Linked DNA regions of Endozoicomonas gorgoniicola. The protein of the gene in region 1 interacts with the protein of each later gene in a pairwise test. Links are inferred from orthologs where the notes say so. Each region holds a gene or a part of one and is shown on either strand. Other genes may lie near its edges.

The links. The genes of interacting proteins can lie anywhere in the genome.
Region 2: the proteins of mrcB (region 1) and NX722_RS13270 interact in binary tests that used the Escherichia coli proteins (3 or more experiments, as listed by UniProt). The link is inferred for Endozoicomonas gorgoniicola from one-to-one orthologs.

What each region holds. Positions count from the first base shown.
Region 1 is NZ_JAPFCC010000001.1:4,413,052-4,421,265, forward strand. The notes cover bases 2,268-5,344. They hold mrcB (penicillin-binding protein 1B), read right to left. Parts: upstream 4,947-5,344; coding sequence 2,589-4,946; downstream 2,268-2,588. Other genes in these bases: NX722_RS19995 (tetratricopeptide repeat protein), read right to left, coding at 2,268-2,585; NX722_RS20005 (AAA family ATPase), read left to right, coding at 5,061-5,344. Outside these bases: NX722_RS19980 (acetolactate synthase 3 large subunit), read right to left, coding at 1-919; NX722_RS19985 (DUF4124 domain-containing protein), read left to right, coding at 1,333-1,818; NX722_RS19990 (YqcC family protein), read right to left, coding at 1,859-2,170; more of NX722_RS19995, read right to left, coding at 2,175-2,267; more of NX722_RS20005, read left to right, coding at 5,345-5,618; NX722_RS20010 (TfoX/Sxy family protein), read left to right, coding at 5,790-6,053; NX722_RS20020 (IS1634 family transposase), read left to right, coding at 6,607-8,214. UniProt on the Escherichia coli protein: Cell wall formation. Synthesis of cross-linked peptidoglycan from the lipid intermediates.
Region 2 is NZ_JAPFCC010000001.1:2,899,285-2,904,109, forward strand. The notes cover bases 1,865-4,825. They hold NX722_RS13270 (peptidoglycan D,D-transpeptidase FtsI family protein), read right to left. Parts: upstream 4,250-4,825; coding sequence 2,480-4,249; downstream 1,865-2,479. Other genes in these bases: NX722_RS13265 (UDP-N-acetylmuramoyl-L-alanyl-D-glutamate--2,6-diaminopimelate ligase), read right to left, coding at 1,865-2,392; ftsL (cell division protein FtsL), read right to left, coding at 4,246-4,542; rsmH (16S rRNA (cytosine(1402)-N(4))-methyltransferase RsmH), read right to left, coding at 4,547-4,825. In the rest of the region: NX722_RS13260 (UDP-N-acetylmuramoyl-tripeptide--D-alanyl-D-alanine ligase), read right to left, coding at 1-884; more of NX722_RS13265, read right to left, coding at 881-1,864. UniProt on the Escherichia coli protein: Essential cell division protein that catalyzes cross-linking of the peptidoglycan cell wall at the division septum. Required for localization of FtsN.

The DNA of each region.
Region 1 (8,214 bases):
GATCAATATCAATATGAATAATCTTTGCGTCCGGACAGAATTTTGCCGTGTTGTTCGTCACCCGATCATCAAAACGGGCGCCCACCGCCAGAATAACGTCAGCATGATGCATCGTCATGTTGGCACAATAACTACCGTGCATGCCCAGCATGCCGACAAACTGACGGTCTGATCCGGGAAAACCACCAAGACCGTTGAGCGTATTGGTCACAGGAACATTCAGGTCTTTCGCCAGCTGGGTAAGCTGGGTGGAGGCATTGCCCATAATAACGCCACCACCCGCATAAATGACGGGACGTCTGGCCTGCATCAGCAGGTCAATGGCTTTACGAATCTGACCGTTATGGCCTTTGCTGGGCGGCGTATAAGAGCGAAGTTTTACGGTTTCAGGGTACTGGTATTCAAACTTCAGGTTTGGATCGGTAATGTCTTTCGGAATATCAACCACCACCGGCCCCGGCCGCCCGGTCTGTGCAAGATAAAAGGCTTTTTTGATGGTTGCCGGAATATCTTCGGCCCGTTTCACCAGAAAGCTGTGCTTAACAATCGGGCGGGAAATGCCCACCATATCCACTTCCTGAAACATATCCGAACCAATACCCGCTGAAGGCACCTGTCCGGAAATAACCACCATCGGAATGGAGTCCATATAGGCGGTGGCAATGCCGGTAATGGTGTTAGTTGCACCGGGTCCTGATGTGACCAGTGCAACCCCCGGTTTTCCTGTCGCCCTGGCATAACCGTCGGCCATGTGAGTAGCTGCCTGCTCATGACGTACAAGGATATGTGAGACATCTTTCTGTCGGAAAATGGCATCGTAGACGTGTAGAAGCGCCCCACCCGGATACCCATAAATATGCCTGACCCCTTCGTCAGCCAGCGAGCGAATCACCATGTCCGCACCGGATAAAAGCTCCACGTGTGCTTCTCCTCGGCTTAATTGTTAGAAATGAATTCGGCTGGTCTTTGTCACCAGTGGGGTGCAGACCTTTTCACCGAAGATTTTTATTAGTTGTAACAGCTACAACAGTCACTTACGACAGCTGGACTTCAGGCCTCTGCTTAATAAGACCTCAACATTCCTGTGCGGATAGGGGCAGTGGAGCGCTGGCAGCTGAACCGGCAAGGTATGACTGTCTGCCTCCAAGGAATGCTATCACCAGTTCCACTGTTGATGTTCCTGATGGTCGCATAATCAGCTAAAACTATCGGTTTTATAGTTTTAGCTGCCGCCATTCTTTACCGTCTGTCCATTTGAGTCAATAGTTTAGCGAAGCACAATTACGGAAATTGCTTACATTTAAAAAAGAGATACAAAAAGGAACCCTTGGGATGAACGGATTCATAAAGACCATTTTGCTCCTGCTGCCTCTGGCTTTTTCCGGCGCAGTTAATGTTGAAACCGCTCACGCTGAAAAAGTGTTTATCTGGAAAGACTACAAAGGCGTAACACATTACTCCGACCGACCGGGTCCGGACGGGATGGATACAGATTTTGTTATTTCTCCTGATGGCCCTGAAAGCGTGCACGAGCCTTTGCCAGACGATTCATTAAGCAATTCTTTAAACGAGTCATCAAGCGACTCAACCTCTGAGGTACCCAAAGAAACTTCCGGACAACCAGCCTCCCTTCCAGACCCTTTCGCGCCTGAAACCATAGCCTTCTGTGAAAAGCTTAAGGGCAACCTTAACGCACTGAAGGCGAAAGGACGGATTCGCCTTACCCATGAAGACGGCCGGGAAGAAATTCTCGACGATGCCGGGAAGGAGCAGGAAAAGCAACGACTGATGGACATGATGAAGCAGTACTGCAAATAGCCTTCAGGTAAAACAACGCTTAGGTAACAACAAACAACCGTTATTTCATCAGCACGTCAAACTGCTCAACCAGGTTTAACAGCTTTACTGAAGACACCTTTTCAACCATCAACGCTTCTTCTGCATACGGTTTAATATTTGCGCCCTTTGGCAAAGCCCCGCCCTGTTCAACAATGGTTCTGACTCTTGGAATAAACAGCCACTGCAACCATTGGCTGAATGGCATGGCATCCATGCAAAAGGGAACTTCACTGGACATAGCTTCCGGAGCAGGAGGCATAGTCTGCCAGCATCCCAGAACTTTCAGTTCCGCTTCCATCTCTTCCAGTAACCGGATGATTTGTACACTCATATTCTCAACTCTTAAGGGAACTTAGCAGGGCTTCCAGCTTATGGGTCATTTGCTGATCCGGCCCAAGGCTCAGGGCTCTGCCAAGCAGCTGTCGTGCCTGATCCGGATCACCCTGCTCTATACGAATTTCTGCCATGTGATAGTAAATGGCGGGCTCCACCGGGTTGATGCGCATAGCCCGCGACAACCACCCGACCGCTTCTTCCAGAAGGCCTGACTCAATCGCCTGATAAGCATTATTCAGCAAAACACCCACGGCATCTTCGCGGTCCGCGTAAGGGGAGCCCACCAAAACAGGTTCTGATGGTGCATAATAAACCCGGCCTCCACAGCCAGACAAAATCACAGCAAACAGAAACAAGATGATGGGTCTGGTCAACGACTGAAGCAAACCTTTATTCCAACGATCATGCATGGGTTAATTGAACCAGGATTTAATGGTATCAAAGAAGCCTGCGTCATCCTGCGGGGCGGATTGACTACAGCTGTCCGCTATAGAAGGCGCTGAACCTTTAATATAAGGAAGCAGTCTGGCTCCCTCACAGCCCTGACGACTACGCAGGTTTGATTCAGGCTGCACCCAGACATATTCCAGCCGGTCACTGGCAAGGGGCTGGACACCACTGATGGGCGTTCGTTGCATCAGGTCAGTCCAGACCCGCAGAGCACCACTGCTGCCCGTGAGTCCGGTAGAGCTGTTGTCATCATTCCCCAGCCAGGTCACAGCCATCAGGTTACCCGAGAAGCCTGCAAACCAGCTGTCTCTGGAATCATTGGTTGTACCACTCTTACCCGCCAGGTCAATATCCTGACTGATACTCCAGTAAGCTCTGCGACCTGTACCTTCTCTCATAACACTGACCATGGAGCGCCTTAACAGCTCCATGGGCGCCGGATCAACCACCCGCTCAACCGAGAAGCTGTACCGACGCAACGGCCTGCCACTGGCATCCACCACGGCATCAATCGCTCTTAAGGGCATCCGGAAACCACCACTGGCAAAGGTCTGATACATGACCGCAATGTCCATGGGGGTCAGGGAAGCAGCCCCCAGCAGCACTGAGGGATAATTGGGCAGTGACCGTTCAACACCAAGACGACGAATAGTGTTTAAAACATTCGGCACGCCTACTTCCATCCCCGTGCGCGTGGTGGCCTGATTGAAAGACCTTGCCAGCGCCTCATAAAGTGGAACGTCTCCACGGGATTTGCCATCGTAATTGCCCGGTTCCCAGAACCCACCCCGACCATCTTCTACCTTAATCGGAAGGTCTTTTACCGGTGTCGTTAATGTGTAGCGTCCCGGTTGTTCGAGGGCGGTCAGATAAATCGCTGGCTTCAGAAGTGAACCTACTGGACGACGTGCGTCTACAGCCCGGTTAAAGCCGACGTAGCCGGGATGCTTATCACCGACGACCGCCAGCAAATCTCCGGTCTGTGCGGAAGTGACGATCATTGCTCCCTGTAACTTGTCCTTGCTAATGGCACTGACCGTCCGGGTCAGGCTGCTTTGGGCATGACGCTGGATAATCGGGTCCATATTGGTGAATATACGCAACCCTTCCGAGGTCAGGTCCCGTTCAGCATAATCCTGCCGTAGCTGTTTTTTCACCACATCAAGATAAGCGGGGAAAGCATTGGTACGCATCTGTTCACGGCTGACAATGCCCAGCGGCAATTGCTTTGAACGTTCAGCCTCGGCCTTCGAAACCAGGCCTTCGTTTGCCATAACATCCAGCACCAGATTACGACGCTGCATGGCTCGCTCGGGAAAACGCCTTGGGTTGTAATACGAAGGTCCCTTGACAATACCCACCAGCAATGCGGTTCTGGCAAGGCTCAACTCCTGAATCGGCTGGGCAAAATAAAACTGGCTGGCAAGACCAAAGCCATGTATTGCCCGTCGCCCCTGCTGACCCAGATAAACTTCGTTGAGATACGTTTCCAGAATTTCATCTTTTGAGTAATGCAGTTCCAGCAACACAGACATGATCGCTTCCTGAACCTTACGGATCAGGGTACGTTCATTACTCAAATAGAAGTTCTTAACCAGCTGCTGCGTCAGTGTACTGCCACCCTGGACGACACTGCCTGCCCGGACATTAACCAGCAGAGCCCGGGCAATAGACGACAACGATATACCCCAGTGTTCATAAAAGTCCCTGTCTTCAATCGCCATCAGGGCCGGTACAAGATAGTTGGGTGCCTGCTCAAGACGAATAAGCAGACGATCTTCATAGCTGGCCGGGTAAATCCCCCCAACCGGTTGAGGATCAAGTCGCAACAGTGGCAGCGGCTGCCGATGTCTGTTGGTCAGGCTGATAACCTGATTGCTGTTAAATTGAACATGGGCGTAGCGGGAGGATTCTGTGCCGTCGGGAAAATGAAACCCCCGACTGTAAATAATGAACTCATTACCCGTCCGGGCAAAGGTACCCGGACGACGAACAGTGGTGACTGGCTGGTAGCCCTGACGTCGTAACTGTGCCTGCAATTCATCGGGCTTTAGAAGACGACCTTCGTACAATTCAACCGGGCGTGCGTATACCTTGGCCGGAATTGCCCACTTTTTGCCTTCAAACTTTGGAATAACCACCGCGTCCAGATATACGACAAACGCCATAAAAATGGCAAAACCGCAAATACCCAGTTTGAGCAGCAGTATGCCCCATCGTCGAAAACGATCAGACGGTTTACGCTGGCTGGTTGAACGGTTTTTCTTAGGCCCAGAACGTTTGGTCTTTTTCTGTGGCGTCTCTTTATTACTTGCTACCATGGTTCCGTATTATACGTAATCCACGGGACAGACAAAGCCGATAAAACCGAAGTAAGCCACGTTCGTTTATAATCAGTAATAAAAACAGACACTACATACTGTTCACGACACTCTATGAATACATGTCTCATCTGCCTTCAGGGTTTGTCAGGTTCTGGAAAAACAACCGTCGCAAATTTCCTGGCCTCAACCCTCAATATTCCGGTTTACCACTCTGACGTTGAGCGTAAAAAACTGTTTGGGCTCGACCCGACAGCAAACAGCGCTCTTGCCGATCTTGATATTTACACAAAAGAAGCAACTAACCGAACGTTCCAGAAGCTTTATGAACTGGCTTTTGAAGAACTCTCGGCACGACATTCTGTTCTGGTGGATGCTGCGTTCCTGAGACATCATGAACGGCTACGGATGCAGCAACTGGCCCGGGACACCGGAGCGATTTTTCTGATCGTCAAATGTCAGGCTCAACAACAGGTAATGATTGATCGCATAAGAACACGCCAACGTGTTGGCAACGACCCTTCGGAAGCCAGTGAAGACTTGATTCACAAACAAAAACAATGGCAGGAAGCTCTGACTGCAGATGAGTTACAAACGTGCATAAAAGTCTTCACAGAAGAAAAAAACTGGCAGGAAACACTGCTTCAGCGCATTTACCGCTATATTTCATAGCGGCTTTTGTCAGAAAACTAATCAAATTCTGGGCAGTCAGGCAGACTCGTCTATAGTTACGTCTATAGTTACAGGGTATTAGAAAAGAGTCACATCTGACATTCAGTAATATCAAAAATTTTCATATCGGACTTAATATCGGACTTAAAGAGTTTGACCCAGGGAACCAATATGGCTACCGACCTGATTGAATTAAAAAATTTAGGTAAAACTTCGGTACAGTGGCTGAATGCTGTGGGCATCCGAACACTTGAACAACTCCATGAAGTGGGCACCGTTGCCGCATACTGTAAAGTCAGGGACAGAGGTTTCAAGGTTTCCAAAGTCCTGCTCTACGCTATGGAAGGTGCCCTGATCGGCAAGCACTGGAACGATCTTGATGAAAACTACAAACAGCGCCTGCTGAAACAGGTAGAAGAGTTCCCCTCCGGTTAATTCCCCTTTCCTTCCAAGTAACTTGCCCTACAGGGCTTGGTATCAGTGGATGTATGCTTTTAGAAACATCGTACCTGAAAGGGTCTGATTGGAACGAAAGTTTCTCGTAGATGTTAATCCGCCGTGGCGGCTTGAGGCGCTCCTGGGGAGGTCTGGAAGAAGAATTTGCTGGGAGGGAGGTCGTCAAAAGTATTCGTGAGCGATTGGATCATGATGATCTCATTGAGCTGCACAATAACTCCTGGATTCGCTATTTTTTAATGGATCTTGCCGGATTTCCTGCCACACGATCATAGGGTCTAACATCTTTTGTTACTACGGAACCGGCACCAACAATAGCACCTTCACCTACGGTAATATTGGGCAGAATAATGGCTCCTCCGCCTATCCAGACCTTATCTTCAATAGTTACCGGCTTGGCAACTTCGTCACCTGCGATACGTTCTTCGGCATCCAGTGAGTGGGCGGCGGTATAACCGACATTCACCACCCAACATGACATTTTTCTAATACCTGCTATCTATCAGATAAGCAAATATCAAGAAGCCTTGTTATGCCTCCTATTCAATACCGCTCTCAGGTCATGGATCATCTCGGTCTAGTGGCTGGAATGTGCAAAGAGCTGGGCATTGCCGACCATATCGACAGGCGCGCGCCCAAAGTATCTGACGAATGGAACATCTCCCACGGTGAGGCCGTTGTCGCGATGATTATCAATGGCCTCGGCTTTACGGGGCAGTCTCTCCACATGTTCCCTCAGTTCTTCTCCAATAAACCCCTCGATAAACTGATCAGAGAGGGGATTGAGCCCGAGCACATAAACGACAAAGTTCTTGGAAGAGCACTGGATGAACTGTTTGAACTGGGTGTCAGTAAAGTCTATTTTGAGCTGGCTATCAAGGTGGCTACGCATCTCAAATTGCCATGTGATGCACTCAACCTTGATGGCACAGGATTTCACGTCGATGGCCGTTATAACAGCGAGGAGGAAGTCAGTGACGAAGACCTCAATTGCATCAGGCTTTGCAAGGGCTACAGCCGAGATCATCGTCCTGATCTGAACCAGGCCATATTGCTCCTGCTGACCGAAAACCGGGCAGGCATTCCGATGTTTATGAAAGCAGCCAGCGGTAATGTGACGGACAAGACCAGTTTCAAACAAGTGGTTTCTGAGCATATAAAGAGCTTCAAAGCGGCACTGAATGCCCGTTACTTCATCGGTGATGCCGCATTGTATGTGGCTGAAACCGTTCAGGAACTGAGTCAGCAGGATCAGTTGTTTATCTCCAGAGTTCCTCTCAACATTGGTGCAGCCAAAGAACTGGTTCAAAGTGCGCCATTGCGCTCAATGGTTGAGGTTGAAGGGTTTGAGCATTACGAATCTGTAGAAACTCTGTCTGACTATGCAGGTGTCGTACAACGTTGGGTACTGTTTCGAAATAATCAAAGCCAGAAAACAGAACAGAAGACACTGACAAGGCGTATGCAGAAAAAGTCCCTGAAGGAATTCAAGGAACTTGAGAAATTGGGCAAGAAGCCATTCTGTTGCGAATCGGATGCCATGGAAGCTTTCAAGCTATGGCAAAAACAGTCCGTATACTGCCAGGCTGAACCTGAGATCATCGAGAGTCCCTGCTATAAAACCAAAGGCCGTCCTGCTGATGGGACAGTTCCCGACCACTATGAATATTATGTGACAGGCTCCTGCGCGGTTGCTGTACAGACTCGTCGTGATGCAGAAGCATCGTTGGGTTGTTTTGTTCTGGCAACCAACGATACAGATACAGCCCGGCTTGACGCTGGCGAACTACTGAGGACGTATAAATCCCAGCAGCAGGTTGAGAGAGGTTTTCGCTTCCTGAAGAGCCCTGATTTTCTGGTGTCTTCACTGTATCTCAAAAAACCTGAGCGTATTGAGGCCCTGTTAATGGTGATGACACTCTGTCTTATGGTCTATGCTGCAATTCAGCATCGAATCCGCTATGAACTGAAAAGGCAGAGCCGAACGTTCCCGGACATGAAGAAGAAACCAGCCCAGAACCCAACGGGCAGATGGGTTTTCCTGTGCTTTGATGGGATTCATGTGCTGTCGGTTAACGGGACGGAGAAACACATGGTTGGAATATCGGAGAGGCAATCGACGATCATTTTTATTTTGGGC
Region 2 (4,825 bases), 1.5 Mb from region 1 along the record:
CAACAGGCATTCTGAACCTGATGCTGCCCCCAGAACGCAATAGTCAGCGCCTTGTATTCACCGTTTAAATTCAGGGTAAAACGCATACCTTCAGCGGTGGTTTCAATATGACTGGCGTAACCATCAGCGTCCGGATTGCTCAGACTGAATGACAACACCTGCCGCTGCTTACTCCCGGATAACGCCCGCTGCTGCCAGTCAGAGAAAAAAGTGTCATCCAGATTTAAAACCGCCGTCCCTTCAGGCGACAGGGAATCCAGTATAAAACCCTTCTCTTGGGCAACCCCCTCAACACTGACCAACTCATCAAGGTGCGCTTCGGCGGCATTGGTAATCACCGACACATCGGGGCGGGTAAGTTCCGAGATATAACCAATCTCACCAGGAGAGCTGGTTCCCAGTTCAATAACAGCAAACTGGTTGTCAGCCTTCACAGAAAACAGCGTCAGAGGAACGCCAAAGGCATTATTCAGGTTGCCACAGGTCGCCAGCGTTGAACCTTCCTGATCAAGAATGGCCGCCAGCATCTCTTTAACCGATGTTTTACCGCAGGAACCCGTAATCGCCAGAAACGGAATATCCACCTGATTGCGGTTAAAGGCTCCCAGTTGCCCCAGCGCTTTCAACGTATCGTCTACAAGGATGTAACTGCCACCCTCTGCATCAACAGGCGGCTCTTGTACCAGTACGGCAGCTGCTCCGGACTCCAGAGCCTTGCCCGCATAAGCATGCCCGTCGAAGTTGGGACCCTTGATAGCAATAAACAGTTCACCGGGCATGACAGAGCGGGAGTCAATACTGATACCCGAAATGCCCATATCATTACCGTGTAAACGTCCGTTAAGCTCTGCAGCCAGTTCCGAGAGTTGATAAGTCCGGATCATAATTCTCTCCATCGTGAAAGCGCACGAGAAACATGATCTCTGTCGTCAAACGGAAGACGTTTACCTTTCACTTCCTGATAGTCTTCATGCCCTTTACCCGCCACCACTACAATTTCACGCTTCTGCGCTTCAGCGATAGTACTGGCAATGGCTTTGGCGCGGTCAATCTCAGTCACAACACTAACCTCACCAAAATCAACACCATGGACGGCATCGGCAATGATTTGACCGGGATCTTCACTGCGGGGATTATCACTGGTCACCACCACCTTATCAGCGCCGCTGACCGCCGCACGGGTCATCAACGGACGCTTGCCCCGATCCCGGTCGCCACCGCAGCCAAACACGCAAGTCAAACGACTGGCACCGTGTTCACGCAGCGCTTCCAGTACGCTCCCAAGGGCATCAGGAGTGTGGGCATAATCCACCACAACAATTGGCTTGCGACTGCCGCCAAAGCGCTGCATACGCCCCGGAACAGTGGTCAAACGGGAGATAAGCGGCAAAACCTGATCAAAGGCATAACCCTGAATACAGACACAGCTCAGGACAGCCAGCAGGTTCTCCAGATTAAAACGTCCCAGCAACGACGTGTGCATCTGACCACTACCCCAGGGGGTGTGTATCTGACTCAACACGCCATCAGCCGTCAAAGCAAAACTTTCAGCATAAACATCGGCTTCAGGATTAGACGTGGAGTAAGTCAGCACCTGCGTCTGACTGCCGCAGGCTTTCAGCATCATGCCGCTGTAGTCATCATCCAGATTGATAACGGCCTGCTTCACACGACCACCGGCAAACAACAGCGACTTGGCTCTTGCATAAGCGTCCAGCGTGCAGTGGTAATCCAGATGATCCCTGCTGATATTGGTGAACACGCCAATATCGAACTGAACACTGTCCACTCTTCCCTGGTCAAGACCGTGGGAAGACACCTCCATGGCCATGGCTTTCACACCACTGGCACCCAGTTCAGCCATATACTGGTGCAGAGACACAGGGTCAGCTGTGGTATTAAGGCAGGGCTCCAGTGACGGTGGCACCCCTTTGCCGATGGTGCCCATGACCGCACAGGGTTGCTGCAACATAGAGAGCAACTGGGCAATAAACCAGCAGCAGGAAGTTTTACCGTTAGTCCCGGTAATACCCACCACATTCAAATTTGCAGAAGGCTGCCGATAGAAACGATCAGCAAGAAAACCGATACGCTCCTTCAGGCCCGATACAAAAATAACCGGCACATTATTTGCCTCGGCATGAACCCATTTAATGGTTGTTTCCTGTTCACCTTCGGATTCAGCAATCACAGCTGCCGCCCCCGCAGCAACCGCCGCATCGATGTACTTGCGTCCATCGACAGCCAGTCCGGGAACCGCCAGAAACAACTCACCCCCGATCAGCTTGCGGCTGTCGAGGGCTAATCCGGATATCGGTTTATCGAGTTCAAGAGGCGGACAGTCAAGAACCGCCAATACTTCGTTGAGTGTACTTAATGGGCTATCAGCCATTACCTTCCTGCTTGTCTTTGGAGTACCCTGGCTCTAAACAGCCGTGAGCCGTTTAAATAGCCATGAGCGGCTCTTCATAGAAAATTACTAACCTGCGTCGTTAAGGACATACCTGAACCAGCCACCCACTTTCGCTGTCAACACATCTTTATGTCTGGGCTTAACCCCAAGCATTCGCAATGCCTGGGCATTCACCTTGGAAAACACCGGAGCGGCTGTCAGACTACCGTAATATTTCTCACCCGCCGGATCATCAATGATGACAACGGTTGCCAGTTTAGGGTTATCTGCCGGCACAACACCCGCAAATAAACCAACATGACGGTCCTCAGAGTAGCCGCTGCCACCGACCTTGCGTACCGTACCGGTTTTACCAGCGACCGGGTAAGAGGGGATAGAAGCCCTGCGCCCGGAACCCTGACTAACCACAGAACTGAGCATACCCAGCACTTCTTTAGCCACTTGCTCGTCAATCACCCGTTTCCCCTGTGGCGGTACGTCGCGCTTGATCAAAGAAATGGGACGCAACACACCACCCGCACCCAGCACCATATAGGCCTGAGCCAGCTGCAATGGCGTAACCGTCAGACCATAACCAAAGGACAGCGTCGATAATTCAAAATCGCTCCAGCGATCCCTATAAGGCAGAAAGCCCGTCCGTTCACCGGGAAAGCCGGTTCCCACACTCTGCCCAAGTCCAATACGCCGCATCACACTGATCACACTGTCTGCACCGACATCCATGGCAATTTTACTGACACCGATATTGCTGGAACGAACCAATACGGTTTCCACATCAATGGTGCCATAGCCATTCAGATCACGAACGGCATTGCGCCCGACCCGCATATAACCGTTACCGGTTTTAATCTCGGTATCCCGGTTGTAGCGTCCGGACTCCATACCGGCAACAACGGTGAAAGGCTTCAGGGTTGAACCAGGCTCAAAGAGATCGGTCATTACGCGGTTGCGCATGCGATAAGCCTGCATACCAGAACGGTTATTGGGGTTATAAGAGGGCTGATTGACCATCGCCAGCACCTCGCCGGTTTCGATATCCAGCATAACCAGTGAACCGGAACTGGCTTTCAGCTCGGTAACAGCCTTTTTCAGCTCACGATAAGCCATATACTGAAGCCGCAGATCAATACTGAGCATGATCTCCTTACCGGGTTCAGCACTTTTCGTGATTTCCGCCTCTTTGGCCAGCCGTCCACGACGATCCTTTAACGTTCGCCGGGTTCCGGGTTTACCCGTCAGCCAGCTGTCGTAACCCAGCTCCAGACCTTCCTGACCTTTGCCATCAATTCCGGTGATACCCACCAGATGAGCTGCCACTTCCCCCATTGGGTAGTAACGTTTATGCTCGTCGTAGCTGTTCACACCGGGAATATTAAGATTCAGAATCGCCATCCCCTCTTCCGGCGTCACCTGCCGCTTGAGGTAGATAAATTCCTTACTGGCATTATTTCGTATGCGGGTCGCCAGCTCCGATGCTGGCATGTCCAAAGCTCTGGCAAGCTCTGGCCAGTGTTCATGCTGATCAATCAGTTGCCGGGGGTCGCCCCACAGAGTCATGACCGGAGCGCTGACCGCCAGCATTTTACCGTTTCGGTCAAAAATGACCCCCCGGTGTGCAGGAATGGATTCATAACGCACTGCACGCTTATTGCCTTCCTGCTGAAGAAAACGGCTGTCGTATACCTGCAAAAACATAACCCTCGACAGAATAACCACTCCGGCGAGAGCAAACAGACCTTTCAGGATTCGATACCGGGCAGGGTAACCGTGCAGGCTTTTTCCGGCTCTGGCATTTTTTCTGGTATTTTTATTACTTTTGCGAGTGCTGGCCTTCATGGAGCCACCACTTCGATACGCCCGGAATCCGGAACATTCATTCCCAATTCTCCCCTGGCTAATGATTCAATACGCCCCGGCGAGGTCAGCATGCCATGTTGAAGCAACAGCTTGCCCCACTCTACCTGGGCAGTATTCAGGTTCTCCTGCTCCTGCTGGAGAACATTATGGAGCCGTCTGTTTTCATGGCCGACATAACTGACAGCCACACCCGACACCAACACCAGCAGCAGCAAAGCTCCTGCCAGGACATTGGCACGATTAAACAACGCTAATAACGGCTCTTTATCCATAGGATCAAACCAGTTTCTCGGCCACCCTCATTACGGCGCTACGCGCTCGTGGGTTAGCGTCTACCTCTGTTTTACCGGGCTTAATCGCCTTACCCAGAGGCTTCATTCTCTTGTTCAGCTGATCTTCCCGCACTGGCAACCAGCTTGGCAGCTCATCACCTTTTGCATGCTTGCGAATAAAACGCTTGGCAATGCGGTCTTCCAGTGAGTGGAAACTGATGACCACCAGCCGGCCACCGGGTTTCAGCACTTCGAGTGCTTTATCCAGGCATTCCACCAGGTC